Regions from separate parts of the Paenibacillus sp. FSL K6-0108 genome, predicted to be linked through region 2. Evidence: riboswitches for the same ligand, from Rfam matches in the RefSeq annotation. Region 2 holds a riboswitch; the other holds the start of a gene.
What was found. A riboswitch is a leader RNA that binds a small molecule or an ion and turns the genes downstream of it on or off. The one in region 2 is predicted to bind ZMP and ZTP.

Region 1 (16,174 bases), 3.4 Mb from region 2:
TTATATCCTCCCCTTCCCTTTTTTCTATCCCATATCTTTTTAGGAACTTGATTCGTTTACAAAGAGATACTTTACTTATCAATTTCTTTCTACGGAGGACGAATATTATGGAAATTTCAAAGGGAGTCGAAATGCTCCATCTGGACTATCACGGGAATGTGATCCACCCTATTCTTGTAAAGGATCATGAAATGACTATTCTAATAGACACTGGTTTTCCAGGTCAATTTGAGGATTTACGTGTGGCAATAGAGCAGGCTGGCGTTTCGATAGACCAACTAAATGCGGTGATTTTGACCCATCAGGATGTGGATCATATAGGGAATCTTCCGGAGATTTTGCAGACACGTGGCAACGCTATTAAAGTATATGCACACGAACTGGATATGCCGTACATCCAAGGGGAACTGCCTCTGATCAAAGATGGTCAGCTGGAAAATCCGCCGAAGGGCACAGTAAACCATACTTTAATAGACGGTCAAGAACTGCCGTTTTGCGGCGGGATTCGCGTTATTCACACACCTGGGCACACACCCGGTCATATCAGTCTTTATTTGAAGGAAAGTAAAACGCTCATTGCCGGGGACTCCATGTACAGTGTAGACGGTATGCTTGGGGGAATTCACACCCCGACTACACCGGATATAACTGCAGCAAAGCTTTCGTTGAAAAAGTATTCATATCTCGACATTACATCTGTCGTTTGTTATCACGGGGGATTAAATAATGTAAATGTGAAAGATCAGATAGCAGCACTCATCCAAGATTAAAAATTTCAATATACTTTGGAGAGTATTAATCAGCTATTTAAAACCCCATCTGCTCATTTGGCTGTAAGTATAAATCATAAAGACGTTTCTTCAGGTGCTCGCCACCCGTGGAACGTCTTTTTTCGTTGAAGAGAATAAGTGACTCTTTGGGCATTTTTGTTGCAAACCTTTAATTGTTCGTATACAATAAAACAAATTAGTTGTTCTATAAATATAGAACAAGGAAGACGAGAGGAAATTGGAGCTATGAACTACAAAGTGGAAGTTGATTTCGCGCCTATTTATGAATGTGTAAGCAGCCTGACGGTTTTCATGAGCAAACAGAATCATAATGCTCTGGATGCTGGAAAACTATGGGTCAGAGAAGTACAAGATCGGTTCGCACCTGCCAAACTGCAACAAATGCGGGAGACGATGAAACTTGTAGGCGATTTTAGCCTTGCACCTTATATTTGGAGTTGTCCTGGAGAGCGCTCAGTGAGTGGTTTTTTGGATTGGCTTGAAGACCTAACCACAGGCCAGCTATATGACATCGCTGCTAACGTGAAGTTGTCCGTTCCCTCTAATCTCCCGGAACTGCGCAGTCGGACATCCGAAGCACTGCGTGAATGGGATGCCCACTATTTCAGTCAAATCGATTCGGCGATTATCGAAGGCCTTGCCTTAGAAGCTGAAACCAGACGGTCCAGTCTGAACGGAACCAATGATCTTGAGGTCTATGAGGAAGCAACGGAAGGTATGCGTCTATACCCTACCCCTCTGCTCAAACAAGTGATTCTAATCCCTCAATATCATGCTCGTCCCTTTGTCACCTCAGCCATCTTTGATGAAGTGATTTTTACCAGTTACTCTGCCGATATTCTCCCGCCAGCAACGGGTCGACCTGAACATCGGTTGTTGCGTCTAACACGAGCATTGTCCGACGAAACCAGATTATACATCCTCCGCCTGTTGGCAGGAAAGCAGTTAACATTCACTGAGATCGTAAGTGAGGTTAAACTCTCTAAGAGCACAGTACACTACCACCTGATTTCATTGAGGGCAGCGGGGCTTGTCATCGTGCATTATAACCAGAAAACGACCTCTTACAGCTTGCGCTTAGAAGCACTCAACAAGCTTTCGGAACAGATTTCAGCTTATATTGAAGAATGATGATAATGCCCTTTAACCTATACACACGGAGGAAAACTCATGCTTAAGCGCAGTTATTATGGTTTACTAGCTACTGTCACTCTGAGTTCATTTGGTGACGTATTTGGTCTTCTTGCTATGGAATGGCTTGTCTATGAAATAACTGCATCTAAGATGGCCATGGGTGCGATGGCACTAAGCTTTAGCATTCCAGAAGTGGCCATTCGGCTGCTCGGCTCGCCGTTATCCGATCGGTTACACCGAGGGCGGTTCATGGCAGTGCTTGCTTCTATCAGATTGCTTGCTCTCTTATTACCACTGAGTCTGGGACTCGCAGGCAACTTGCAATTATGGCACCTTTTTCTGGCCGCAGGACTAAGCGGGGCTTGTTCTGCCCTATTCATGCCCACCGCAATGGCAATTGTTCCCGGAGTAGCAGATGAACGCAAACTGGTGCGTGCATTTGCGGTAATCGACGGCTGCCGTAATGCAGCTGCTTTGTTGGGCCCGGCCTTAGCCGGAGCTCTTACTGCCGTAGCTGGGGCACTGCCTACGCTGGGCATCAACGCCGTTTGTTACACCGCCGCCATTGCCACGTTACTCTTTCTGCCCACAATGCACAAGCCAGTAGCAACTAAGTCCCCCTTTTCAATTAAGGCTTATCTCAGAGATATCCATGAAGGTTTCTCTTTTTATCGTCGTTTCCCGGCCATGCTTTCGATTATGGGAATGGTTTCAATCAGCAACATGTCTTCTATAGCGATCTGGACGATGATGATTCCTTTTGTTCGTGAAGTTTTAGATCGGGATGCCGCTGCTATGGGTACACTCACCACTGCTTCAGCATGTGGAACATTATTAGGACTATTGGTCATCTCGTGGATGGGTGAAATTAAAAGACGACGGACAGTTATGCTGTGCAGCCTAGCCGCCATCGGGCTTTTTAACGCCTTACTGGGTCTATTCCCGAGTTATCCGTTTGCGCTTGTTGCTTTATGTGCCGCTGGTGCAGCAGGACCTTTCTTTGGTTCTCTCAGTTCAGCTTTGCATGGTACGCTTGTCCCCGGACCTCTTCAAGGCCGAGTCAACTCCATACGGTTCCTCATTGGTGGCGGACTGCAGCCTGTAGGTGCTTTTGCAGGTGCAGCGGTTGCAGAACTCTACGGTCTGCCTTTCTTATTCTTGTCTTTGGGTCTGCTCCCCTTGCTTTGTTCGGCCGCCGCAGCTTTCCTTCCAAACCTGAAGAATTTAGATGGTGATTTATCTGCTTTACAGAATAGAGTACAAAATAATTCTCATAACAAGGTAATTAACACATTATAGGAATATCATTTTTTAAAAATAAGTGAATCTCTGGATTAGTCGTGTGTATCCACTTTAGCTGACTTGTAGTCTACAACGGATACACACCAGCATAAAAAAGAACGACAAGCCCTGCCAAGGCATGTCGTTCCTCACTCATTTGAATTTTCTTCCTTGCACCTTGCCCCACTACAACAGTTCGAACTGAAGCTGAGGTTCAGCTATCTCAGCATTCGCTACCGACTGTTCGGCACCATATCCCAATTCCAGAACCGTAGCAATACGCTCGTTGCCCAGTACGCCAAACGTTTCAGCACGGCTCTGGTCATACATCCAGTCATGTAATGTGCTGCGCACACCCAGTCCCTGTTCATGGGCAAGCAAACGAAAATTTTGGATCAAACAGCAGACGGCTGCAAAGTCCTCTTCCCGCTTATGATGATCCGCCTCTTCCTTCACCAACACCAGAAGATACGCTGGAGCGTAATCCTGCAATCCCTGCATGAGTTTTCCGGTACGATTATCGGCAAAAATAAATCGCCACGGCTCACGGAGTCCATCATTTGGCGCCCACACAGCGTGATTAAGCAATTCAAGGATTAGCTCCTGTGATACCGGTCGATCCAAAAAATCTTTCGGACTCTCCATACCTCCTTGCAGATCGGACAATTTCATTTTTATATCCTCTCCCTTCTAAGTAGTCTGACCCTGAAATACAGTCCACTTCTGCTCAGCGGGTGTTCTTTTCCGACTTCTTGGCGCTTTGTCGTAATATCCCATATGAAGAATGCCTACAAATCTTTCATCCTCACGCAGTCCAATTCCTTTGAAAAAGCCTTCATTCTGAATCATGGACTCTGTATCCCACAGCATTCCTAACCCTTGTTCCCATCCCAGCAGTTGGAAGCTCTGCATCACCCCGCAGGCAGCCGCATAATTACGGTCATTGGTCAGACGATCCGGTCCCACAGTCGACATAACAATGACGTGAGCAGGAATATCCGTAAACCTCTTTTTAAACACATCCAGCAGTTTTCCCGGAATCAACTTGCCGAGCTTGCTCTGCGACATCTGTTCCAGCATACAGTCTACCAACCGTTTGCGTGCTTCGGGAGTTCCGGCATAAACAACACGCCATGAGCCAGCTTCAACAGATGGTTGAAGCCGTGTGGCCTTTCGCAGCAATTCAACAACCAACTCCTGTTCCACCGGTGTAGCATTACATTTACGAATACTTCTGCGTTCCCTTATCAATTCCGCCAAACTCAAGTTTTTCACTCTCCTTCAGTTTATCTGGATTCCATATCCATGCTGCTCTCTTGAAGAAATTGATGAATTATCTTTAGCTCCGATTCCGAATATTTGTCCAAAGAACGATAGAACCGTTCAGCCTCAAGTACATGTAAACGTTCATGCAGTTCAAAAATCTTTTTACCTTGGGGTGACAAACGGAAATAGCTCTCCTTTTTGTTGTCATTCATTTTCGTGCGTTTGACGAATCCTTCCTCCAGCAGTTTGTTGCCGATCTTGGTAATACTTGCTTTGGACAAATTCATCGCCTCGGCAATGCCCGTATTGTTAATGGGTTCATGCCTGCCAATGCAATCTATCATATGAACCGCGGTCAAATGCTGAGGGATTTTATCGATGCTTTCCCGCTGAGCGATACTTAGAAAATGTTCGATTTCCGTATCCTTGTGATTCTCATATACATGTAAAAAGCGGATAAATTGGTCATATAGTAACTGTTTTGTTCGATCTTTTGAATCCATTCTTCAATCGCTCCTTATTTACTTATAAACAATAAAAAAACCTTAAGAAATAGACTTATTTCGTGAATATAAAATAATATTATTAACTGGTTAACAATATATCACAACTGATAACGGTTATCAACTATAATCTAACCATTGAACATTAGCATCTAGAAAAAGTCCATTAACTCTTGAACATTTCTTCTTTTTCGAGTACTATCAATCTAAACAATTTAAACGATCATATGTAACTGGCGAACACGGTGAACCGTGAGGGAGCATATGGTTTAGTCATAAGCCGTACGCCTGGGCAGAGGTAAGGAATATTTATTTCCTTGCCTCTTTTTTATGTTGAAAGGGCGATGTGAACATGAGTACTGACAAACTGATTTTGAATGGACAAACGGTAGCGGATTTTATGAAGGAAGACATGGTCTCTAAGGTTGCCATTCTGAAGGAAAAAGGCATTCAGCCTTGTCTCGCTACAATCCTCGTCGGAGATGATCCTTCTTCAGCGACCTATGTGCGTATGAAAGGAAATGCTTGCGCTCGCTTAGGCGTGCATTCCATTAAGGTCGTTCTTTCTGCGGAAACCACCACGGATGAATTGATTCAAGAAATTAACAAGCTAAATAATGACCCTTCCGTACACGGTATTTTGCTTCAACACCCTGTCCCGAATCATATCGATGAAAGAGCAGCTTTTGATGCCATTAGCATCGAGAAGGACGTTGACGGTGTAACGACCCTCGGTTTTGCACTTAATGCTTTCGGAGACGCCGAATTCCCTTCCTGTACACCACAGGCTATTATGCGTATTCTGGATTTCTACAATATTCAGATTGAGGGCAAACATGCGGTGGTCATCGGAAGAAGTCCAATTCTGGGCAAACCTGTCTCAGCCATGCTGCTTAACCGGAATGCAACGGTGACGACCTGCCACTCCAAAACCGTGAATCTGGAGGAAATCGTGAAGCTTGGGGATATCATTGTTGCAGCCGTAGGTAAACCACTCTTTGTTAAAGGAGACTGGATTAAACCAGGTGCTGTCATTATTGATGCAGGTTATAACAAAGGCAATGTCGGAGATGTGGATTATGAAGCTTGCTTTGTTCCTTCTTCAGCGATTACACCTGTACCGGGCGGTGTTGGTCCTGTAACGATTGCGACACTCATCGAACATACGATTAAATCTGCCAATAAGTTATCTGAGAATATATAAATGAATTAGCTTACATCAAGGTCTCTCCAATTGACGAGGGGCCTTGTTTGTTTTTGTATATGTTTAATTGACTTATCTCACAATTACGCACACCCGCAAAATAAGAAAATATCTATAGCTTTTTTTCTCTTTTTACATACGGACCATATCTATATTATTATGAACAAGGCTTAGGAAGGAGATAAAAATAACTTGAAACCTTTAGTACAGCTGCTGCATTTTGGTTATCATCAGGCGATGAGCTGCATTTTTCCTGTGGCGATCTTTGGAACGTTGGCCCTTTCTAACGTAATTCAGATACCCTTTCTTTATCGCTATGATGCCATTCTGCTTGTTTTATTAGCAGTGCAATACCTCATGTACCGCAGCGGATTGGAAACACGTGATGAAATCAAAGTCATATGTATATTTCACGTGATTGGTTTGGTGCTGGAGATATATAAAGTATGGATGGTATCCTGGTCATACCCTGAGCCTGGGTACACCAAGATTTTGGGTGTCCCCCTTTATAGCGGATTTATGTATGCAAGTGTAGCAAGCTTTATGTGTCAAATATGGCGCAGACTGCGTATGGACATGACCGGTTGGCCTGGGTTTGCATCTTCGGTTCTGTTAGGCGGAGCCATCTATATTAACTTTTTCACACATCATTTTATTCCCGATTTTCGTTGGTGGTTGACAGGGCTTGTATTTATTGTATTTAGAAAAACATGGATCATTTATCGGGTACGATTAACGACCTATCGTATGCCGTTAACAATCGCTTTTATCATCGTCGGTTTTTTTATCTGGACCGCTGAAAATATAGCTACATTTTTTAACGGCTGGAAATACCCTGATCAGCATGATTCCTGGCAACTGGTCAGTTTTAGTAAAATCAGTTCCTGGTTCCTTTTGGTGATTATTAGTGTCATCATTGTTGCCCAGCTGAAATATGTCAAAGCCAATCGAAAATAATGAGTAGGAGGATACAATGGAAGACGTAGTTTTGTGGTTGAAATATGTGTTATTAGGTATCGTACAAGGGGCTACAGAGCCTATTCCGGTTTCTTCAAGCGGTCATTTGATTATCGTTCAACGATTGCTTGGCATGGAGCAGAACGGATTATCCTTTGAAATTTTGACGAACACCGCCTCACTGATTGCCATTATGTTTATCTTTCGGGAAGATATTATAAAACTTATTGTAGGAGGCTGGAGATTCCTAATCTCTCGCAATGCGGAGTACAGAGCAGATTTCATGTTTTGTCTATACATAATCATTGGTACCCTACCCGCTGCGATCGGGGCTGTGCTATTCAAGGATAAAATTGAAGAAATATTCACTTCAGTCTATACGGTTGCGATCAGTTTACTGATCACGGGGGTTGCGCTGTGGCTCATTCGAAACCTTCGCGGGCGCAAAAGAGATGGCGATTTGTCGGCAAAAGACGCAGTACTGGTGGGTCTGGCTCAAGCGGTGGCTCTTATCCCGGGAATAAGCCGCTCTGGTGCAACAGTCATTGCATCTATTGCTGTCGGGATGAAACAAGAAACGGCGTTGAAATTTTCCTTTATGCTCTACATTCCAATTAGCATCGGCGGCGTAATATTAGGGGCTTCTGACATCGTAACCGATCCGCACCGAGCGCAGTTGGCTATACCTTACATTTTAGCGTTCATTACGACCCTTATCGTAACCTACTTTTCAATGAGATGGTTCATGGGAATTATGGCAAGAGGAAACTTGATTTACTTTTCATACTATTGCTTTGTAGTCGGAATTCTTTTACTTATTTTTTTGTAAACCCGAATTTCCTTGTAACGTATAAGGGAACAACCCCTAAACAGTGGGTTGTTCCCTTTTTATTGTTTTCCAAACTTGGCGATCCCCGCCCTACTCACAGGTTCCGTACAATCACTCTTTAACGCTCTCCAAGAACCATGGAACCACTGTCATTCGGATCATCCATTTGTTTATGGGTGACGAGCTCTCCTTTATCGTTGAATCCCTTTATTTCATACGGAATTGTTGCAGACGAAGGCAGTGATACAAACCAGATTATGCTTTCCGGCCCCACCTCAACCAGCTTGGCTTCGGTAACTACTGGTTTCTCATCCCCCTCGACCTCGACAGTTACATGCTGAATTGCCGGGTCTAATATATGTCCAAACAGCATAGGGAACGGTGTCGATATATTATTCAATTCAGGTATGCTCATGTAATCAAGCGCTGATTTGAATTGAGATGATTCACCAATGGAATATCCGCCACCCCATGCCCACTTCCAGCCAAATACGATTTTCCGGGCATACTCCATCTGAAGATTGCTGTTATTTTCCTGGCTAGATTTTTGTTTAAACAAAATTATGCCCCCGTCTACCGGTTCTTGATGAATGATGTGAAATGAATTATCCTTACCTCTAAACTTCTGGATCGCTTCTTCAGCCGTTTTCCCTATAGGAATATGGATGGTTTCACTCATTCCCATTGCTTTGGACATACGCCGATCGGCTAGTCCGCCAGGTCTGTCATTAACATAAACCAATGCGATGCATGATATGAGCAAAAATAAAATGACGATCGCAGTAATTCGAATGATTCGTTTGCTTCGCATTTTTGGCATCTCCCCCCTGTCATCAAATCAAAACTTTCTGTTTGTGGTCGTGTCGTTTCAGAGGTTTCCTCATTTTCTGTCGTGGGAGTTGAAACCGACTCATTGGTTTGTAGAACGAAATCCATTCAATTGTATCACTCTTTGCAGGAACTCATCAGATTATCTCCCTCACTCCAATTAACACTCAAACAACATCACATGTTTTAAACAGAAAAAGTCGCCATAAATGGCGACCTTTTACGCAAATTAGATTTTACAAACGAATAGTTAATCGAACTTATAGGTCCAAAACGCTTCTCTTCCAAACCGATTTCGGATTTGTTCATCATCCAATTCCCGCTTGCCGACAAGTTCAGGCGCTTGGAATTGCGAACGGTGAGCTCGAATCGATGCCATTTTCTCGGCAAGGAATCCGCTCACATCCTCAATCACATCCGCTTTCCCGATGCTCTCCTCGTGATTGTTCGAGAATGCACAGCAGTAGACGATAGGTCTCTCTTCAGCCGGCAATCGGCCAATCGTTCGCGTAACCGCAGCTCCGGTTGCATCATGATCGGGATGCACACTATAGCCCGGATAGAAAGTAATGACCAGTGAAGGGTTAAGCTCCTTGATCAGGGCCAAAATGTGGCCATCTAGCAGCTCAGGGTCTTCAAACTCGATCATTTTATCATGAAAACCGAGCATCCGTAAGTCTTGAATACCAATCGCATTGGAGGACTCTATGAGTTCATCCTTACGGATTATTGGCAAGGTGACCCGGTTGGCAAATGGAGGGATGCCCATATTACGTCCCATCTCCCCTAGAGTCAGGCAAGCATAAGTGACTTGAGCACCGCCTTTTATGTACTTCGCCAATGTTCCCGAAGAACTGAACGCTTCATCGTCTGGATGGGGAAATACAACTAAAATGCGTTGATGTTCAATCTGTTTGTTATTCATGCTTATTTGATCCTCCGCTTTCATCAGAACAATTCCCGACTAAGTTGTAAAGCTACAACCAGCTTTCCTTGACTATCGTGACCAGCCAGAATAATTCGTTCTTTTTCCAACTCGTCAATGTGTGTTAGTCCCTCAGCGTACACCCAGCCGTGAGTAGTCTTTAAGCCTACGCGATATGGGCCCGTGCCGGAGATCGATCCTTGCGTATATCGTATGACCGCATTGGAAATGAATGCCGACCCCGGATGCCTGGTGCTATCGAAGTGACTGGCGTAAGCACCTGACGTGAGTTCGAGGTGTAAATATAGGTCCTGATCGAGAAGTTGGTCGATCCGGTGTTGGATGTCTTGAGGCTCTATTGGCTGCATGGCGGCCTCCTTTTTAGTAAAAAGTAACGTACTCCACCATTTTAACATATGTCCCGTGAGAATAAACATGGAATGAGTGAGCGAAAGTTTGTAATACTCTCTATTTAATGTTTTCTAAAAAATCCTCTTCCTTCTGCACAGGCTCGGAGCACTCTCTTCTTAACAGGGAAATTTCATGTTGATAAGGTGCACTTTTATATTTTATTTTGCCAATCGACGGCGTCTCAAGCAGTTTTGGAAGTGACACGAGTTGGGGATGATGTACGATATAATCCAAAGCCTGAAGTCCGATATGTCCGTGTCCGATGTTCTCATGGCGATCTTTTCTCGATCCCCGCACATTTTTGGAATCATTGATGTGCAGCACTTTCAATCGATCAAGGCCTAGTACCTTGTCAAATTGCTCCAGAACCCCATCAAAATGATGAACAATATCGTATCCGGCATCATGAACATGACAAGTATCCAGACATATGGAGAGTCGTTCATTCCGCTGCACGCCATTGACAATCTGTGCCAGTTCTTCAAAGCTTGCTCCGCACTCCGTTCCTTTTCCCGCCATCGTCTCCAACGAAATCTGAACGTCAGGGTAACGGTTGTCCTGAAGTACCTCGTTTAAACCCTGGATAATTTGCCGAATGCCAATGTCTACCCCAGCGTTAACATGGGCACCCGGGTGAAGAACAAGTTGATTTGATCCAAGTGAAGCCGTTCTCTCAATCTCATCCCGCAGGAATTGTACACTAAAATCAAATACTTCTCGTTTGTAACTGTTGGCCAGATTAATGAGGAATGGAGCATGCACCACAATATTGGAAATGCCCTGCTGCTTCATATGAATATGGCCTGCTTCTATATTATATTGCGAAATAGGTTTTCGTTTCGAATTCTGAGGTGCGCCGGTGTACATCAGAAATGTGGTTGCACCATAAGAAGCGGCTTCCTTACTCGCCTGCAGAAGCATTTCTTTACCTCCAAAGGATACATGAGATCCAATGAGCAGATCACTACTTTTCATTACCAGCCACCCTCTCCTGACGTATACATCATTTAATTATCAATGAAATGGGTCGGATTAGCTAATGGGAAATGGCGGTGGTGAAGGAGATCAGAGGAAGGCAAAAAAGCCGCCAATTGGCGACCTTTTTATAAGATTCAGTTCTCTTAACAACTGTTTCATTCTCAACGCTTAGCTTCCGGTTCAAGGAGAAACAGATACATTATCGAAATGCGTGTGCTTATTAGCTGTTCTGACACCGATTTTGCCATGCGTGAACGGATTCAGGCTGTTGTCTGTATAATCGATCTTCGGGTTGACCATGTCATCCACAAAAACTTTGATGTTTGTGCCCTTAACGACAACTTTCATATGATACCAGGTATTGGTTGAATACGATTGTGCATTGCTCTTGAGCAGGGCCCAATTATAATTCATCTTGCCCAGACTGACTCCGCTTGTAGTCAGATAGGCGTAATATCCTTGTAAAGCATCATAATTGTTCTGGCCTCGCTCCGTGCCGTGGGATGCATTGGATACTCTGACGAGCAAGCCTCCGTCACCCCCTGTATCGATCATCTTGATATCGGACTCCACCGTATAATCTGCCCATTGCGAATCCCCGATTGTGGATTTGGCAGGTCCGGAGCTGGCTGCACTGTATTCACCGTTCTCTACCGCCCAAGTTCCTTCAAACCTGGTCCATCCGTTATCGTCTCCGTCGTTAAAATTATCGCTTAAGCTTGTCACATCAGCATTTTTCTGAAACGTCATTCTTGAGAAATCGGCCTCGCCTGTTACGAATTCAACCTTTAACTCCCGCTGCCCTGCGTTTAAATAGACCTTTTTCTTTGATACGGTTTTCCAATTATCCCATCCACCCGTATTAGGTATATTGACGATACCCGTTAAGTCGGTCGTACCATCCCACAGCCGGATTTGAGCCCCGTCCAACGAGGTAGCCATACGAAAATCAATATCATAGTATCCACTTGACTCCACGTTTACTTTGTATTTATACCATTCTCCGGTCTGATTCCAGCCTAAGTTGAACAGTCCTTCGTTATTCAGGCGAATATCCCCGGCATCGGTCCGATAAGCCCCGCCCAGATTCCCAGCCGTTGTATCGTGATAAGCGACACCTTCGCCTCCTTTCATATAATGAACTGCCTCGATTGTGCCTGGAATCGGCTTGGAGGCATTCCATGCACTGCTTCCGTTCACATCATTGCTAAAAGCAGTATAGCCGAAATCCGCATGTGTATCCTCTGTCAGAACACCGATTTTACCTGCTCCTACATTGGCGGTACGCGTTGCTTTGAACATCCCATCTACATAGTATTTAAACGTTGAGCCTGATTTTTCTATCCGTATGTTATGCCATTTCGAATAATTGAAGTCGGCAGGCAGATCGAATGTTTGCCAAGCCTGATCCACACCGTTAATTCGGAAAAATGTCTCAAGTCTTTTGTTTTTCGAACTGATCAGCGCAACACCGTAATTGTTCTCATTCGTATAGGAGAATGTAGCGCCGTATCTCGGATTGGTGGACGTTCCCCGATTCATTTCCTTCATGTTAAATTCAGCCGTATAATCCGATGCGCTGCTTGAAGCCGTCACTTGTTTATACCAAGTTGAGCTGCCCATAGAATTTTGCCACATGAGTTCCTGATTGTAGATGCCCCAATTCCCGCCATTCACATTGGACCAATTGCTCCCGATCGCAGAACGATCGAAGTAGTCGTAGAAAACCGGCATTTCTGGATTGGGTTGATCCGTTGAAGTCGGACCTTGCACGATCATCTTGTCGTTATTCCATACAATTCGGTCCATGTTCAGATGCCGCAGCGGTCCGATTATTCCGTTGCCTTCCAAATTATGATACATCATATAGTGAGTATCCAGGTTAGGTCCTTTGACTACCGAGTTGTGTCCCAATCCCACGGTTGGGCCCTCTGTACGAATTAATACCGGGTTTGTGCTATCAGTTACATATCCTGACCTCGGACCTGTGGTGCTAACTGCCACATCCACCCGATATCCTTTGCTAAATACGTGGTTACCTGTATACGTCATATAGTATTTTCCATTTCGTTTGAAGACGGTTGAACCCTCAGTCCAGCCTCCCATCCCGACTCCTGTTGAAGCACTCGCTCCGATCTCAGTGGGGCTGCTCATCGGTGCTGCATCGATGCGGCCTTGCGCTGCGTGATAGAAGCTGAACGAGCCATCATCGTCAATGAACACATTACCGTCAATCGACTTTCCAAGATTTCCAGTGACTACATTGAAGGGTCCGGTAGGACTCGTGCTGCTCAGCACGTAATGACCTTTTCCGGCAGGTGATGTATACATGTAGAACATGCCATTCCAGTATACGACTTCAGGAGCATAAGCTCCGTGCGTAATGGGATCTGTTGCAGCTAATCCACGGTACGACCAATTCACCAGATCTTTGGAGCTCCAGACTTTGACACCGTCGTCCGTATCTCTTGTGCTTACGTACAGGTAATAGTATCCATTAAATTTCAATACATAGGGATCCCCGAGTCCATATTGTCCCCATTCATCCGGTAACGTTTGCGGATTTTGATAGGCTGTGGCAGGGAGCGGCACCGACGAAACCATTAATAAAATGACCAATAGCGTGAACATAAATCGACTCTTTCTTCTCACACGATTTCCTCCTAGTCTTTTTTGTTACCGCTTACAATAACATCAAGATTCTCTGCTTTCGCTGCTGTCTTACATCTGAAGAACTTGTTTTCTTCTGCACAACGGTTAACACTCATAACCGTTTTTACAGACATAATCCAGTCTCTTCAGCAGGTGTTGAAATCTAGCATAAAGTAAGCCGTTACAAATAGAAATAACATTTCGTTGTCATTTATTTGGCATTTTGTTGGAAAAAAGTGCTTATCATTTATTAGAACTCACTCGTTCATATAAACCAGAAAAACCTCAGGAAAACTCTCCTGAGGTTTAGACGTCTATCCCGTTTCTTACGTATTAATCAAACAACGGGGTAACGGTGAGACTTAAAAAATTGATCTCGCCATGTCCACCTGAAATTTTGATTGTGTTAACATTACCTTGCTCCAAAGGAACGGTGATATTGGTGACCCCGCCAAATTCCTGCAAACCGCCAGTAGATAGCGCATTCAGCAAGGAATAGTCCTTGTCATTAACCGTCAGATGCAATTTGGCCAGTCGCTCGCCTGTCGCATAATGAAGCTCAACCGATGCTCTGCCGCCTTCGCCTCCATCTACATTTTTAAACAAAGCGTACGCTTCTGAGGATTGAAGATTCCCGACCACGGTTTGCCCGGATTGCAATTTCCTGATTTCTGCTCCACCAAAAACTTGGCTGGCTGCGCCCGCATAAATCTTTCGTTGCTGGGCAGGAACCGGAGCTGGACCGACGGAGGACACACCCTCCCTCGTCTGAACCACAGGTCTGATGGAACCATCCTCATTAAATTCCAGATAGTCAATACATACGCTGCGAAGTGTGCCCTCCCCAGATATGGCTTGATTGTGATAAAAAAGATACCATTGTCCTTTGAATTCCACTACAGAACCATGGGTCGTCGAACAGCCGGTCGGCTCCAGAAAAATGCCACGATACGTCCACGGACCAAGCGGGGTTTCGCTTGTTGCGTATCTCATACGGTTGTTGTCTTCCAGATTATCCGCATAGGTAAGGTAATACAGATTGTTTCTTTTGAATACCCAGGCTGCTTCGTGAAAGTCTTCAAGCCCTTGCATTTCTGTCATGCCATCTTCCAGGGATACCATATCTTCATTGAGCTTGCCTCCCAAACAGACACTGCCGCCACCATAATAGATATAGGCGCTATTGTCATCGTCTACAAGTACACATGGGTCAATCAATGCAAACCCGCCAAGACCCTCGATATATCCCTGATCCGTAAAGCCATGTGCCGGGTAACTGCTGGTGGCAACCCCGATTTTCCAGGAATCATTCCAGTTCGTATCGCTCGGATGCGGATAATAGAAGTAATAGGTTCCATTCTTGTACGCACAGTCAGGCGCCCACATGAAGCCGCCCTCCGGTCTGCCCCAGGAAACATCGTCTGAACGGAGTATTTCCCCTTCGTCCAACCAGTGAACCATATCCTCCGAGGAGAAAACATGATATCTGTCCATGAGATCGCAGCCTCTGGCTGGGTCCATATCATGAGACGCGTAAATGTAAACTTTGCCGTCATCCCATACATGGGCCGAAGGATCTGCTGTATAAATAGATGTGATTGCTGGATTCATGGATGTAGTCTTTTGGCGTTTGGTTTGAAAGCCACTATGGTTAGTAGTCATATAAGTCCTCCTGAACGTAAACTTCCTTGCTAAAATCATGCTCTAAATGTCTATTGATGACTCGTTGGATGGTTTGCCGTCACTGGAATCTGGTTTTTGAACATGCGGTTGATATCCCCTGCAAGTCGGAGATAAAAGTCCGAAGATACAGCTACACCGTCGGCATCTAGCGACAGAAAATATTGATTGGATGGAATCATGGAGCTGTTCTCTGCCGCCTTAGCAACGGCAGTACCTTCATCGTATTCGTCAAACATCGCGATATATCCGGTATTGATACCAATACTCTTCAGATTGTAGGCCTGCCTCCACATGAAGTCACCATGCAAACGCGGGATTTGGTTTTTTGCACCACCGGTCATGTTGGACCATGCGAAACCCGGCCAGATAACGGGCTGATAATCAATTCCATTCTGCTGGGTGAAGGCCAGGTCAGGCTGAAGTAAATTTGTTTTGAAATTGTCGGCTTCCTGAATATTACCGAAACGGCCAACGGACCAAGGCGAGATCATATCCAACGATTTGTAGACGTTCATGAAGTCGGATCGGGAGTCATTGTTACCCGTTCTCCAATACGTAGGCACGCCGCCGATGACATAGATCCCCTGGTTCTTAAACCAACCGATTAAATCGGCCGCTTCTGAAGCAGTACCCGGACGATCCGTAAACCCAATACCCCAGATGCAGACCACCATCTTGCCGTTCTGCTTTGCATAGGCCGAAGATGATGGAAGGTGCATGTTGTTCACAACA
Region 2 (16,174 bases):
GCGAGTACCACACCGATGATCGGCAATACCTCGATCAAACCTACACCGATAAACATTGTTGTTTGAAGAGTGGATTTTGCTTCCGGTTGACGTGCAATACCTTCCACCGTTTTGCTGATTACCAAACCGTTACCGATACCTGCGCCAAGTGCGCCCAATCCTGCAACAATTGCTGCTGCCAATAATGCCATTGCTCCCATTTGTATATCCTCCTTAGAATGTTCGTTCAAATTTTATAGTTCAGCCCTACAGGATTAACCGTAATGGACTTGAATCTTAATGCTCCTCGTGCGACTCGACGGTTTGTGATATGTATACCATCATCAAAACCGTAAATACGAATGCCTGTATGGCTCCGATGAAAATACTGAAACCCTGCCACGCCGTCAACAGCGGAATTGCTGCAATTGCGCCAATCCATTTGAATGCGGTAAGCTTCATAATCGTGGAGATTAGAACCTCACCGGCAAAGATGTTGGCGAACAAACGCATACCGTGTGTCAACAATTTGGATGCCGTCTCCACAATGTTGATTGGGAAGAACAGCCAGTGTGGTTGGAAATAATGCTTGAGATACGTTTTGGTGTTACGGAAAAGTCCCAATCCATGCGCGATAGCAAATGCAATCAACGCAAGACCCATGGTTACCGAAAGGTCAGCCGTAGGTGATTTCCACCAGGCAACTTCGATATGTGGATGAGCTTCAGGATCCTTCTCGTGAGCTTCATGGAACGCTTCTTGAACCGAGACGATCGGCTTGCCAAAGATTTCAGCTTGGCTTGCATCCGTAGCCCCAGTTACTACGCCCAAAGGGAGACCCAACATGTTTCCCACAAAGATAAACATAATCATTGTGGTTGCCAAGGTAAGGAAATGCTGCCCCTTCTTCATGTCCATTGTACTCGAGATCAGGTTGCGTACAAACTCAATCGCCCACTCCAGGAAGTTTTGCATTTTGCCCGGATTTTCTACCGACAAGTTCCGCGTAGCCAGTTTTGCAACAATAAATACAATGGCGGATGTTACGATCAGCATCAGCAGAACAGACAAATCCAGATGGAACCCACCCAGGTTAATTATCGGAGATTCATGCATATTTTTCTCACCCCTTTCTCATTCGAAAGCTTGCAGCACCACTATGAGTCTGCTTTGCGGGACAACAATATCCCTATAAATAGTAAGGAAAATTGTGCTATGACCAAGCCAGCTACAACCGCATATAAATTGAAGTATTGCGGATACTGCATCGCCATGAAAATAGCGAGTACTGCAAGAGCTGCTCTAGTCAAAAATCCCAGGTTCACTCGCTTAAGGTTTCCTTCCGCTGCACCATCCAACATTCTTCTGACTTTGCGACCCAGATATGAAGCGTTGATCCAACTGATCACCGTTCCCAGGGCCAGTCCCAAAGCTATTGTTTCCACACGGGGCAGAAAGGCCGCTGCGAGAAAACAAATCATAAGAAAGTACATGATGAAAACAGTCATCCATCTGCGGTATCTGGTTAGTTCACTCATCACTTTCCCCCATGAATTTTTTCGCGATAAAGTAGATGCTTACGCCGCCTGCTGCCAAGAAAAAGAGAACGCTTACGGCGATCCATATTCCGCTACCCCCGATGGTCTTGTCCAACCAGGAGCCAACGTAATATCCGGCAACAGCGAGAATGGCAATCTCGATTCCAAAAGCTGTCACGAGCCCCATTGCTTTCCACACATTATCATCATGGTTACGGGATGAATTTGGTTTGTTCGAATCGGCCATTTTCCACGCCACCCTTGCAATCCCAGTTAATTTTACTGAATGATGAGAGCCTTTGTCAATTGAATGATTTTAGCGTTTTAAAGGGGAAAACGACGGGATTATAAGCCATCAGAGCCCATAAACCCGCGTAAACCGTACAGTTTAACTGTATGCTGTACCCTTTAATAATCCGTCAGAAAAAATGAATTATTTTTTGAATTTTCTGTGAAATGATTCCGGACGTTCACTATTTACACCAAAATGGTGCAAAATCGCATTGACAATTCTTTCCGAAGCATGTCCATCACCATAAGGATTGGCAGCCTGACTCATGCTTGCATACAGTGTTTCGTCTGAAAGCAGAGCTTTGGTCCGCTCATATACACGTTCCTCATCGGTACCTACCAACTCCAATGTTCCGGCCTCAATTCCCTCCGGACGTTCCGTTGTATCCCGCAGGACGAGAACAGGCACACCAAACGAAGGCGCTTCTTCCTGCAAACCGCCTGAATCTGTCAAAATCAAGTGAGTATGCGGGTAGAAGTTATGCAAATCCACGACGTCTAGTGGATCAATAAGTTGAATACGGGGGTGATTCCCCAAAATCGCGTGAGCCGGCTCCTTCACAGCAGGACTTGGATGCACCGGGTACACGATGGCAATATCCTCAAACTCGTCGGCAATCCGTTTGACGGCCTGGAAAATGTTACGGTGAGGCTCGCCTTGGGATTCACGGCGGTGAGCTGTCATCAGCACAAGACGCTTGCCCTGTGCCCAATCTAGTACCGGATGGGTGTAATCCTGCCGTACTGTATATTGAAACACATCTGTTACCGTATTGCCTGTGACATACGTACTAGACTCCGGTTTATTTTCTTTGGCAAGATTGGATGACGACCAGTCCGTAGGCGCAAAATGCAGATCAGCAAGCACTCCGGTTAACTGACGATTCATCTCTTCCGGGTAAGGAGAGAGCTTGTTCCACGTTCGAAGTCCCGCTTCCACATGTCCTACCTGGATCTGCTGCAGGAAAGCCGCATAGCTGGCTACAAACGTTGTCAGCGTATCACCGTGAACCAACACGATATCCGGTTTTGCTTCTCGCAAAACTGGCTCTAGGCCTCCCAGCACACGAATCGTAATTTCATTCAGCGTTTGGCGGTCTTTCATCACGTCCAGGTCGTAGTCTGGGTGAATATTGAATACTTCTAGAACCTGATCCAGCATCTGACGATGCTGTGCAGTAACGCATACGATCGATTCAATAGATTCGGGATGTTTCTGCAATTCCAAAATAAGCGGAGCCATCTTGATGGCTTCCGGGCGCACCCCGAATATCGTCATGACTTTAATTTTCTTGGACATTGAAGCAAAGCCCCTTTTCTATAAGTTCCGAGCCTCTTACAAAGCATGCGATATGCTTATTTAGTGCCGTATAGACGATCTCCTGCATCTCCCAGTCCAGGAACGATATAACCATGATCATCGAGACGATCGTCCAGCGCCGCAACGTAGATGTCTACATCCGGGTGTGCATCCTGAACAGCTTTTACGCCTTCAGGTGCTGCAACCAGGTTCATCATTTTAATTTGCGTGCAGCCGCGTTTTTTGAGCACGTCAATAGCAGCAATGGCAGAACCGCCAGTCGCCAGCATCGGGTCGATGACAATCAATTGACGCTCTGTAACGTCTGTAGGCAGTTTGGTGTAGTATTCTACCGGTTGCAATGTTTCCGGATCACGGAACAGACCAACATGTCCAACTTTTGCAGCTGGCAGCAATTTCACAACGCCATCTAGCATTCCGAGTCCTGCACGCAGAATCGGCACCAGTCCGAGCATACGTCCCGAAATAACTTTGCCTTGTGTTTCAGCAACAGGAGTTTGTACATCAATAGTCTCCAGTTCAACATCTCTTGTAATCTCATAAGCCATCAGTGTAGCCACTTCATCCACCAATTCACGGAAATCTTTCGTATTTGTACGCATGTCGCGTATAAACGTCAGTTTGTGTTGAATCAAAGGGTGATCACATATTACTAATTTTCCCATCTAATTTGTCCCTCCGGTATGTTTCTTCATGTTCAGCATTACCAAATATGCCTAATCACCATTCATAGGCCCGATAAATCCTGTATATTATATCATCACCTACACCGAATTACACCATCAAAGGGCACCTAATCATTACAGAAAACCAAATCCTATAAAAATAGGACCGGAAAAATGAGTCATCCGGTCCTTTTTGCTCTCGCTGTTGTGTCAGTTGAGATTATGAAAATGATGAATACAATGGCACTCTGCCACCAGAATGATCCTTCGATCGCTGTTATCCCCAGATTTTTTTATTCTCCTTAGAAAGGTGAAAATCCGGGGATAAAGGCGAACGCTACGCTTCTACGGTCTCATTCTGCCTGCTTCGTTTTTTTGTATCCCATTTTAAGAACACCTCAAAAACAAACAGCCTGAGCAATGTTTTTTAGTATTTAAGGTCAGTGTAGAGCGGGAATTGGTCCGTAAGCGCCGTTACTTCTGCCCGGGCTTCATCCAATTTCGCTGCATCTTTAGGGTTTTTCAATGTTTTGGCGATAATTTTACCGATAGCTACCATGGCTTCTTCGTTCATACCACGGGAGGTTGCAGCAGGTGTACCGATCCGGATACCGCTTGTAACAAACGGGCTCGTTGGGTCAAACGGAATGGCATTTTTGTTCACGGTAATGCCGATGGAATCAAGTACATGCTCGGCTTCCTTACCTGTAATATTCACGCTGCGTGTGTCGATCAGCATCAAGTGGTTGTCTGTACCGCCGGATACGATGTTCAATCCTTCAGCAATCAGCGTTTCAGCCAGCACCTGTGCATTCTTCACCACATTTTGTGCGTACGTTTTGAACGAAGGTTGCAGTGCTTCACCGAAAGCTACCGCTTTGGAAGCAATCACATGCATCAGAGGTCCACCTTGGGAACCCGGGAATACCGCTTTATCAATCGCTGCTGCCCATGCTTTGCGGCACAGAATCATACCACCGCGAGGTCCACGCAGCGTTTTGTGTGTTGTCGTTGTTACGAAATGCGCATGTGGAACCGGGCTTGGATGCAATCCGGCAGCTACCAGTCCTGCAATATGTGCCATATCCACCATGAACAAAGCACCTACATCATTGGCGATGGAAGCAAGCTTTTCAAAATCAATGATACGCGGATATGCACTTGCACCTGCAACGATCATACGAGGGCGATGTTTAAATGCCGCTTTGCGCACTTCATCATAATCAATCAGGAATGTATCTTCTTGTACACCGTAAGCCACGAAATTGTACAACAATCCGGAAGCATTAACTGGGCTACCATGTGTGAGATGTCCGCCATGCGCAAGGTTCATACCCAGAACGGTATCACCTGGTTTCAAAGCCGCAAGGTATACTGCCATGTTCGCTTGTGCACCCGAGTGAGGTTGAACATTGACATGTTCTGCACCAAAAATTTCTTTGGCACGATCACGCGCGATATCTTCAACAATATCAACATGCTCACAACCACCATAATAGCGTTTGCCTGGATATCCTTCAGCGTACTTGTTGGTAAGTACAGACCCAAGAGCCTCGATAACCGCTTCGCTCACGATGTTCTCGGACGCGATCAGCTCAATGTTGTTTTGTTGACGTTTCAGTTCAAGATTCATCGCTTCCAGTACTGCCGGGTCATTCTTGCGCAATTGTTCCATGATTAAATTCCTCCCAGTTATAAGTGAAGTTATAAAGCGAAATCATGTTTACACGAAAACGGAGAGTGCAACACCAATCTGGAGAAGCAGAGCGTTCGCCTTTATCACCGGATTTCCCCTTATATAAGAGATTCAAAAAAATCTGGGGATAACAGCGATCGTAAGATGGTGATGCAATCGAAGTCAGGAGTGTAACCAATCGTTTCGGTTTATACGTTAGTCACAAAATGTCGAATCTGGTTGCTCTTCCATACGATACACTGCGCGCTCGCCGCCAATCAACTTCGGACGGGTCAATGCTGTAGTTACACGGGCATCACCGATGTAACGAAGCGCTGTTCGGAAAGGTACTGCAACATGCTGCAAATGCATGCCAATCATCGTCTCACCAATATCCATTCCTGCATGGGCCTGCACATGTTCAGCCAGGCATGGATCAGTAAGCGAGCGATACGCTGCAGATGCCATGGAACCGCCTGCTTTGGGCACGGGTACTGCACCCACCTCAGTTAATCCTAGACGTGTAAGCAGAGAACGCTCCATCACCAGTGCACGATTCAGGTGCTCACAGCATTGGAATACAACATCAAAACCGAACTCCTGCTGCACCTCGCGTATACCCGCAAGAAGCTGCTGCGCCACTTCAACCGCACCGCTAGTTCCAATCCGTTTGCCTGAAACTTCACTCGTACTTGTACCGATCACCACGATCTGCCCAGGTCCAAGCTGTCCGGCAAGCGCCAGTTCACGCAGAATGGATGCGGTCTGTTCATGCAATCCGGGTTGTTCCGAATCTAACTCAATAGTCATCCTATCGCCTCCCGATAAAATCATGCCCGGCTTCCTCTTGGCTGCCCTTGGGAATCTTGCATGGCATTTCAGGTACTATTATAGCGAATTATCAGATGAAAGACGAAAAAAAGAGCAGTCTGCGGGTATCGCAGAATTGCTCTTTTGCCCAGGCGACCGGCCGTTTGTTCCGGTGCTCCATCGTGGTTATGTCCACTTCGTCGCCAGTTACACCGGATCCCTGTTTTCCCTTTCATCATAAAACAACCTGCGTTTTAAATCAACGGTTAATTTACATCTCATGTCCGTTTTTATATAAAATTTCAAGTCAGGAATCAAAATCAGAACGTGCACAACGGTATAAACACAATAATCAGATTCAAATCAACTCAACTTGTCCAAAAGTCTGTCGAGTGCAGTCCGAATCTCCGCTGCGGCGATATTGTAATCGTCACGACTGCCGCCAAACGGGTCTGAAATATCAAAACTCGGAATGCGTTGTCTGATCTCGATCGCCCGTTCACGTTCAGATGCCAAAATCTCCTGCCCTAGCGCACGCTTCATTTCCAATGTCGCAAACAGGCTGTCGAGTTCCTGAAGATCATTCAGGACCTGTTCGTCATTTTCCACATACTCTTTCAAGGTATACGTCTTGTGTACCGAGTCAGGAAAAACCTGCATGACATGCTGTTTATGACTGCGTGTCAACGTGAGGACGAGGTCGGCCCAACCGATCAAATCCGCACTAAGCTGTGTCGAATGAGGTGGCCCCTCAACGTTGTGGTCTCTTAATACAGCCTCTGCATGACGGGAAATCGGCATGCCCGTTGTTGCAGCTACACCTGCGGAACGAACATCCACCTGAATGCCCCGCTCAGACGCCAGTTTACGCAAAAGTCCTTCGGCCATGGGGCTGCGACATGTATTCCCTGTACATACAAACAAAATATGTTTCATTATGGTTAGCCTCCCCATTTTATATATTAAAATATAAACAAAAGTCCAAAAGCGAGCAAAATCGCTCCGCCTACCGCCTCACCGTAATCCCCCATGTTTTGGCTCACACGCCGTCCCAACAGCAGACCCATAACGGACATTGCGCCACCGCATATACCAAAAGCGAGCACCGTCAACACCAGATCATTGCTGAACATGCCAAGCGAGACTCCAACGGAAAACGAATCCACACTGACACTCAGTGAGAACAAAATCACACCGAGCAGAGATCGATGATCCACCAGCTTGGTTTCTCCCTCCCGGAAAGCGTTCAAGATCATATGGGCACCGAGCAAGACCAGCAGAGCTCCAGCCGCATACGTCGTAATGTCTCCTAGCAGGGAGCTGACGTATTTGCCTGTATACATGCCGATAAGAGGCATGATGATATGAAACAAGGCCGTGACAGTGCTGATTCGCAATACATCTCTCAGACGAATACCCTTCATGCCAATCCCGATGCCGAGTGAGAATGCGTCGAGTCCGAGAGCGACGGCCATAATCAAAATGGTTACCAACTGCCCTACATGGGCAGACACATCCCACATTCCCATACCCCCAAGTCACGTAAAGGTTCTTGTACACCATATGCGGACAAGGACTTAAACATGACCTGAGAAGACTTTTTGCATTTCTGGTATTCAAAGAGTAAAAGAAATACTGGTCGCGGTTAAAGGGCAGGTGTCAGAGGAAACTTATAGCGATACTACGGAAAAAGGATACTATGAAAAAAGGGGGCTATCGGTCACCGACCTGAATGAGTCGGTGACCTGCCGCCTTGAGCAGCCGGTTCATAACGGCTGCTCCCAGTCCTTCGCGCGAGCAGGCTTCAGCCACAATATATGTGGCCCCCTGCTCATCGCAGCTGCGCAGCGCGGCGTACAGCCGGCGCGCTGCTTCCTCCAACTCGCTGGCTTCGCCCAGCGAGAACACGGCATCGGCGCGGTACTGCTCCGCGTGCTCGGCGAACGCCAGCACCGCGGTGCGCTCCCCGCGCTGCGCCGCCTCTGCGAGGGCGGCGCTGATCCAGGCCGCCACTGCTGCGGGCGGCCCCTCCACCACGCACAGCGCACCTGCGGGCGCGTAGTGCGTGTACTTCATGCCCGGCGAGCGCGGCGCCGGGCTGTCATCGCCACCGGCCCCCTCCGCGAGCAGCGCGGGGTCCGTGGCGACACGGGCGGCAACGGCGGACAACTGTTCCGCCGTAATGCCGCCAGGGCGCAGGATGGTGACGGTACCGTCGTCACCAACCTGCACCACCGTGGACTCGACGCCCACCCCAGTGGGGCCGCCGTCCACGATGCCGCCGATGCGGCCTGCCAGATCCTCGCGCACATGTGCGGCGAGTGTCGGGCTTGGCCGCCCGGAGCGGTTGGCGCTCGGCGCGGCGACCGGGCATTCCGCTGCCGCGATCAACTGCAAAGCCACCGGATGGTCCGGCATACGCACGGCCACCGTGTCCAAACCGGCGGTAACCCGCGGGGATACCGCCCCAGGCCTAACTGGCAGCACAAGCGTAAGCGGCCCCGGCCAGAAGGCCTCCATCAGCGCCTCCGCCGTGCCATTCACCGCCGTGACCAGCGAATCCAACTGATCACGCTGGGCAATATGCACAATCAGCGGATTGTCCGAAGGCCGCCCCTTGGCTGCAAATACGGCTTCCACCGCAGCTGTACTCCGGGCATCTGCGCCCAAACCGTATACCGTCTCGGTTGGGAATGCCACAGTCTGTCCTTGACGAAGACAGGCTGCGGCATCCTGCAAGTCAGCAAGAGCCTGTTTATAAGCACTTCCTTTGACCGCATCATCCGTATTCTCATTGGTTACCAGTACATGGACATCCCACATGCTCGTAATCATTTCCTCTGTAGTTTCTTCCTTCTCCATGCCTTTCATGGAAGACTGATGCATTTGCTCGTTCTCTTTAGTCATATATTCATCATTCCTAAACTTCAGTAAGGTAGTTAATGCAAGGCACCCGGCTTCCTCGATACCTTCTTCGCTTATTTTTTCTGATTCCTATAATTATAACACATCTGTTCTGCCCAAGGATGAGGTCTCATTCTCCCAAGCGATTAACCATCATGAGGTATTTGAATCAAATCCATAATAAAACAAAAGGGGCACTCCCCTGAATTGAAGTTCCCCTGAGCAAGCTTATATGCAGCAGTATATTATACAGTTATGCAAACAATCCCGTTACCCAATCCCACAATTTGACCGCCATATCCCACAGGAAGAAACGTGCTTCCGGTGCAGCTGTCTGCACAGATGCTTGCGCATCCCCAGGCTCCGCAGCTGCTGCAGATGCTGCTGCAGGCTTCGCCAGCGCATCACCTGTGCCTGCATCTATGAAGCATAATGGTGGAAACAGTACACACCACCAGTTTTGACCCTCACCTTTTCCCAGTGTTATCCGCACTGCTTCATAATCTCCAGCAGGATATACGGTACCGCCATATAGTTTGGTTGGAAACGGAACCACTCCAAGTTCCACCTGATATGAATAGGTTAACCCCCGCTTCGCAAGCTCTTCTCCTACACGATCCTCTATTTCAGATAGATGCTGACGGATGACCCCACGCGCTTCTTCCAGACTTTGCGGATTCTCCAGTTCGGTGACCCAATCATTCATCTGGGCAACGACGGCGTCACGAATTTCACGTTTGACCAACTGATCTCCCGCTGCATCCGAGTTTGCGAGAATACGCAAGCGAATGGATTGTTCCGGAATCGCTGTGGCCGCCACAGCTGCATCGGTTTTCTGACCTTCCCACATCATTATAATCATCATAAGACATACAATTATAAGTCCAATTTGTTTCACAATTTTTCTGCTCATTCCGTTCTCCCCCTCGGCTCCCGTGATCATGATCCCTGTAACTCTCTCATGTCTATCAGTATGCCCGGAAGAGACGGAAGTAAACCTGCTAGATTACAAATCTACTAAAATTTTAATAGACGGGTAATACTTAAAACGAAAGGACTGTTAGCACGCCTTATGTCTGACAAAAATCAAAGAAGCACCTGCCCATGAAACGTTTAGTCGGCTGGCGCTTCCTTGAGAAAATATAAGATTCTAACCTACCCTTGATGTTCCAATTGGGTTTACTGCATGGACGCTCTTACTCGACTTCTCGGTTACTTATTCACCCGGAAAGCTTCCCAAGCCCCGCCAACCGAATTGCGACTCGCTACAAGCTTACCGCCATTATTCAGATCACAGGTCACATACAGGTTGTTGGCAAGTGCCTGCAATGCAATGGTTCCATCACCCAAATCCACACGATTAAACTTCTCCCATTGCTGAATGGTTGTGGCTTTTGCGATCAGGGCGCCACCCGTATTAACATCCGCTGTGACATATTTATTATTGATTTTGGACTTGAGAGACACCGTTCCATCGGAGTTCGTGATCCATTCAAAAAGCTCCCAGTCTCCTGCAGTTGTCCGATCAGCTACAAGCTGGTCATTGCCTTGATTTTCGGCAGAGACGATTTGCTGATTGGCTTGAGCAACCAAATAGTTGTACCCGCTTGGATTCGGAGGCTGCACCGTGCCACCACCCGTAACCTCTGAATATACGGCCTGAAGCAGCGCACCTGAGCGGTCATTGCTGTACTCCCAGAACATGATGCCGCCCAGATTGCTGTTTTTCACATATTGTACCTTCAGTCTGAGCGATTGCGGATCGTCATAGGAGATAAAGGTATTTCCATTAAACAGATAAGGAGCTTGAGCACTGCTGTCCCAGTACCGTGTATATCCGTTTTTATTCAAATATTGACTGGCAATGGTGTTATAATCGGGTTCAAAACCACCTGAACCGGGCCTGTCCAGACCATTGTTCGAATTCTGAACACCAGTCCATGCCCGGCCGTAAAAGGCTCCGCCAATGACCAGTTTATTCGCGGGAACACCGCTGTTTCTGAACAGATTGACCGCGGACGTTACGCTAATATCTCTTCCAGACAGATTCGTGTGATGACCTGTGGTTGCGTCCCAGGTTCCATGAAAATCGTAAGTCATCAGATTGATCCAATCCAGGAGAGGAGTAATATTATTGATTTCCACACCGTTCAGATAACTGCTGCTTGCTCCGGCGGCTATGGTCAGCAAATATTGTTTGCCATTCACCTGTCCTTGAGCGTTCAGCTTCTCACGAACCTTTGAGAGCAGTTGTGTGAAATTTTGTTTATCCTGTGGCCGCGCAGTTGTACCGGCAGCAGGGTTGGTCGGATATTCCCAATCCAGATCGACGCCATCCAGATTATTGGAGGTTACCAGCTGCACAATGCTGTCAGCAAAGGTGGTACGAGAGGCGTCTGTTAGTGCTGCGTCAGAAAACCCGTTAGCTCCCCAACCCCCGACAGACAACAAAACTTTCAAATCCGGATTTCTGGATTTCAGTCCCACCATAAGTTGCAGTTTGGTACGATCAGAATTAGTTATGGTTGCTTTTCCGTTGGAGATCAGAGCAAAAGAGTAATTGATATGGGACAACTGCTCTGCCTTGATATCATTTGCAGTCCAGTTAGCCCAACCAGCTACATAAGCAATAATTTTCTTTGGAAGCGGAGCTGCATCAGCATGTTTCGCCGGTCCGACGGCAAATGTGGAAACGGTTAGTGCAAAAGATAAGAACAAGAGCATGAATACTTTAACAAATGAAGGGACCGTACCAACTCGATTTGGGTTCATCACATAACTCTCCTTTGGGTTTTCATTTTAGAAATTCAGCAGCAGCTTTACATTTGGTTAGCAGGAGGATCACGCCCTGTATTCCCTACTGCATCTCTCGTTAATGCCGCTGAAAGGCCATTTTTGTTGATCCACATCGCTTTTTCACCCTTTCTGCTCCAATTCGTCTTGAAACAAAGGAAGCGTTTACAATAAAATGTAATCGATTTCATTTTACGAGAAAAGGAATCTGGTTGACCGAAATTCATATTATAGAATGATTGGTTGGCAGAAAAATAGGCTAACTTAAACAGGATCATGAAACCTTGATCTGAAGGATAAAGGGATATCAAAGGATCTTTTGTAGCTAAAAAAATTCGATAATCTAGGGGAAGAGTACACCAACAAATTACGATTACATTCATCATTGGCAGGACTGGTGTAAGGATGAGGAGTAGGTTCATAACCCACTTTCAAAGTATGGATTACTGTCTGACGTGTAGGATGTAAGTAAGCGGATAAAATACTTTTATAATCTAGTTAAAATTAGGATAATACAAGATTGAAATATTTGTCAATAAAAATTAAATTTGTCATTCTTCCACAATTCAAATTCACACACTCATTACCTTAAAACAAAAAAAAGATCTTCACCTGGCTGTGCAGGCAAAGATCGGACTAACAAACAAAACACTTACTGCTCCATAACATATTCCAACTCCTCTGAATGGAAAGCCGAATGTCCATTGCAGAATTGAATTAGACCAAAGTTCAGGATTACGCTGTTGTCTTTTCCTTTTTGACCATACTCCACAAACGTTCCAGTAAAGTAGGTCGTTGTTCCCCCATAAGAAGTTCGTCTTCGTCTTCCTCGCCATACAATTTAATGCTCATCACCAGTCCGATACATGCCATATTAATGAGCAACGAGGTTCCTCCATAGCTGATAAATGGCAGCGTAATGCCCGTAAGCGGCATCAGCCCGAGGAAAGCGCCAATATTTTCAAACACCTGATATAAAAGCATGCCGATAATCCCTACAATCACGACAGGTCCTGCCCGATCTCTACATTGTAATGCGATTAACACCATACGATGAATGAGGATAAAATACAGTAAGAGCAGAACAGAACCGCCTACAAAACCAAACTCCTCGGCAATAACCACAAAAATGGAATCCGAATAAGTATACGGTACACGCCCCGATTGGACGGATGTCCCCTGCATGTAGCCTTTGCCGGTTATACCGCCTGAGCCTATGGCAAGACCTGCATTTTTCGTATGCCAGGAAGCTTTCGACGTTGCTTTATCCGGTACAAGCCAAGGATCAATCCGCTCGGCCCAATGCTGCCGGTTCGCCTTTTCCAGAAACGTATAAATCTCATCATGATACGACGTATAAGCCTTGACGAATCCAAAAAAGGTTACCCCCACAATGACAAGGGCAATTAATGCATGAGACCACCTGATATTCCCAATCCATAACACGGCGACCAGAATCACAACATATCCGAGGGCATTGCCCAAATCATTCTGAGCCATCACCAGCGCAAAGGGAATAAATGTCCATAACCCAATGGGCACGACATCTTTCCAGAAACGAAGCGTAGAATTTTTTCTTTTGACCAATACATGAGCCAGAAATAGAATCAGGATCATTTTGAACAATTCTGCCGGTTGAAAAGAAAGAGTCTCCGTAATCTTAATCCAGCCATTGGCGTTATTGATCGTGTCGCCTACAAAGTTGACAAGAATCAGCAAAACGATCCCCACTCCGTAAATATAAAACGCATATTGGATATACAGTTTATAGTTGACCAATGCAATACCAATAACGGCTACGAATCCAATTCCGTAAAACTGTAAGGTTTTGATATGATGATTGTTTAATTTCGGATCAGACTGAATCGCACTGTACACCGTAAATACACTCATGACCATAAGCAGCAGCAGCACAAACAGAATAACCCCATCCATCTTCTTCAGCATTCTCAGCATGTTCCCACATATCCTCCTGAGGCTCAATAACCCATTAATTATTTCCAGCAATCTTTAATATTACCATTGTATAGAATTGGAAGACAAATTGGAAATCCGCCAATCAAAACAACAAAAAAACCTGAAACCCACAGATCATCTTGCTACGATCTGTTGATTCCAGGTTTGGGTTGTATCCTATTCACTTGCAAAGAGTCTGTCCTAGGAACAAAACTATTGCTCCTGCTGTGTTGATTTGCGTCTAAATAGTTTCAATACCAGTTCCGTAATGCTTGGCTGTTCTGATGAACCAAGAATATCCTCGTTCTCTTCTGTATGCACTTTGATACTCATCACAAGTCCCATACTAAGCATGTTGAGAACAAGCGAGGTTCCCCCGAAACTGATAAACGGCAGTGTAATCCCTGTCAGCGGCATCAGACCAATGAACGGACCAATATTGACAAAGATCTGGTAGAGCAGCATCGCTATAATACCGACAATCAGATATGGCCCTGCCCTATCCTTACATTCCAGTGCAATCAGCACCAGCCTGTGAATCAAGATAAAGTAGAGCAGCAGCAGCACCGATGCTCCAACAAAACCAAACTCTTCACCAATCTGCACAAAGATCGAATCCGCATAGGCCAGCGGCACCCGATTCGACTGAATCGTGGTACCTTCCAAGTATCCTTTACCGCTAATACCTCCAGAGCCTATAGCCAACTTGGCATTGTAGGTCTGCCAGAGCACGTCTCTTGACGTCTGATCAGGTACGAGCCAGGGGTCGAAACGATCTGCCCAGTGAGAGCGACCAATGTCCTTCAGAAATTTTACAATTTCATCATGGTAATGAATATAGGCTTGTGTTCCACCAATCAGAGCGGCCACCGCTATAACAAAACCGATCAGGGCATGCGTAAATTTGATATTACCTATCCAGAGAAGCCCTATCAGGATAATGACATAACTCAACGCATTCCCCAAGTCATTCTGAAGCAAGACGAGCAGCAACGGGGGAAGCACACAGAGTGAGATCGGGATGACATCTCGTCCAAAAAACAACGGCCTATTTTTCTTCCTTGCCAGAAGCGCTGACAAGAAGACAATCAGGCATAGTTTGAACAGCTCGGCAGGCTGTAAGCTCAGGCCAAATATGGACAACCATCCTTGAGCCCCGTAGTACTCCTTACCGATAAACATAACAAGAATAAGCAGTATCATGCCCACGCCATAAATGTACAGGTAATTTTTAATGATCAATTTGTAGTTAATCATGGACATTCCGAAAAACACAATAAAACCTATAATGTAAAAAATTACTGCTTTCTGGGGATAAGCCTCCCACTTCGGTCGGCCGAAGGTTGTACTATAAATCGACAAAATACTAATAGCCATCAGAATGAGCAATATAAAAACAATGGAATAGTCTATTTTTTTGAATTTATGCAGCATGTAATTATGTTCCTCCAAGCATTCAGCAATCTCCGGTATATCTCATTGTAGAGGATTTCACGGCAAAAAGAAAACCCGTGGAACCTTACATTTTCGTCACCTGTTCCGAAGTGCGAACACCCAGTACATGCCGTTCAATGCCTGCAAGGTCCGGCACGACGATAATTTCCGGCCAATATCCGGCCGATTCAAGCAGAGCTGCGATGTCCCCGGCCTGGCCCTGGCCGAGCTCAAAACCGATGATCTGCGGCGGTGCAGGCAGCAGCGCGAGCTGCTCCAGCATGATGCGGTACGGCGCCAGCCCATCCGGGCCGCCGTCCAGTGCCGTGCGCGGCTCATGATCGCGCACCTCGGGCTGCAACCCGGCGATATCCGCCGCCGGGATGTAGGGCGGGTTGGACACCAGGATATCCACCCGTGCCCCGGCGAACGGGGCCAGCAGATCGCCTTCACGGAAGTCGATCTGTACCCCGTTCGCGGCCGCGTTCCGCGCGGCCACTTGCAGGGCAGCCGCCGAGATATCTCCGGCGCCTACCTGCCAGCGCGGGCGCTGCGCAGCCATCGTCACTGCGATGGCTCCGCTGCCCGTGCCAATGTCGACGGCGAGCGGAGCGCCGCCGGGAAACACGTGGTCGGCTTCGCGCAGCACAGCCTCGACCAGCAGCTCGGTCTCCGGCCGCGGAATTAGCACGGCCGGCGTGACCTCGAACGGCAGCCCGTAGAATTCCTGGCTGCCGATAATGTACTGCGCCGGCTCACCCGCAGCCTTGCGCGTAACGGCGTCTTCCCAGCGGCTGCGAAGCTCGCC

Region 1: it holds a riboswitch for ZMP and ZTP, as region 2 does, so the genes downstream of both, MHB49_RS16060 (bifunctional 5,10-methylenetetrahydrofolate dehydrogenase/5,10-methenyltetrahydrofolate cyclohydrolase) here and MHB49_RS31305 (TIGR01440 family protein) in region 2, are expected to answer to the same signal.

Annotation. Positions count from the first base shown of each region.
Region 1 is NZ_CP150288.1:3,519,582-3,535,755, reverse strand. Features, by position in the region: gene MHB49_RS16090 (MBL fold metallo-hydrolase) at 108-770, shown strand; gene MHB49_RS16085 (helix-turn-helix transcriptional regulator) at 1,017-1,922, shown strand; gene MHB49_RS16080 (MFS transporter) at 1,962-3,224, shown strand; gene MHB49_RS16075 (nitroreductase family protein) at 3,393-3,878, opposite strand; gene MHB49_RS16070 (nitroreductase) at 3,897-4,481, opposite strand; gene MHB49_RS16065 (MarR family transcriptional regulator) at 4,493-4,975, opposite strand; ZMP/ZTP riboswitch at 5,195-5,276, shown strand; gene MHB49_RS16060 (bifunctional 5,10-methylenetetrahydrofolate dehydrogenase/5,10-methenyltetrahydrofolate cyclohydrolase) at 5,328-6,179, shown strand; gene MHB49_RS16055 (DUF817 domain-containing protein) at 6,372-7,136, shown strand; gene MHB49_RS16050 (undecaprenyl-diphosphate phosphatase) at 7,153-7,965, shown strand; gene MHB49_RS16045 (hypothetical protein) at 8,084-8,776, opposite strand; gene bshB2 (bacillithiol biosynthesis deacetylase BshB2) at 9,044-9,718, opposite strand; gene MHB49_RS16035 (YojF family protein) at 9,742-10,086, opposite strand; gene MHB49_RS16030 (deoxyribonuclease IV) at 10,187-11,104, opposite strand; gene MHB49_RS16025 (family 43 glycosylhydrolase) at 11,288-13,759, opposite strand; gene MHB49_RS16020 (family 43 glycosylhydrolase) at 14,093-15,421, opposite strand; gene MHB49_RS16015 (carbohydrate-binding protein) at 15,472-16,174, opposite strand, start outside.
Region 2 is NZ_CP150288.1:6,871,531-6,887,704, forward strand. Features, by position in the region: gene atpE (F0F1 ATP synthase subunit C) at 1-200, opposite strand, end outside; gene atpB (F0F1 ATP synthase subunit A) at 277-1,095, opposite strand; gene MHB49_RS31280 (ATP synthase subunit I) at 1,137-1,517, opposite strand; gene MHB49_RS31285 (AtpZ/AtpI family protein) at 1,510-1,764, opposite strand; gene wecB (non-hydrolyzing UDP-N-acetylglucosamine 2-epimerase) at 1,951-3,108, opposite strand; gene upp (uracil phosphoribosyltransferase) at 3,165-3,794, opposite strand; gene glyA (serine hydroxymethyltransferase) at 4,222-5,469, opposite strand; gene MHB49_RS31305 (TIGR01440 family protein) at 5,686-6,279, opposite strand; ZMP/ZTP riboswitch at 6,419-6,500, opposite strand; gene MHB49_RS31310 (low molecular weight protein arginine phosphatase) at 6,643-7,215, opposite strand; gene MHB49_RS31315 (manganese efflux pump MntP family protein) at 7,242-7,802, opposite strand; gene MHB49_RS31320 (L-threonylcarbamoyladenylate synthase) at 7,993-9,186, opposite strand; gene spoIIR (stage II sporulation protein R) at 9,437-10,096, opposite strand; gene MHB49_RS31330 (glycosyl hydrolase family 18 protein) at 10,396-11,955, opposite strand; gene MHB49_RS31335 (FtsW/RodA/SpoVE family cell cycle protein) at 12,712-13,932, opposite strand; gene MHB49_RS31340 (FtsW/RodA/SpoVE family cell cycle protein) at 14,146-15,366, opposite strand; gene prmC (peptide chain release factor N(5)-glutamine methyltransferase) at 15,452-16,174, opposite strand, start outside.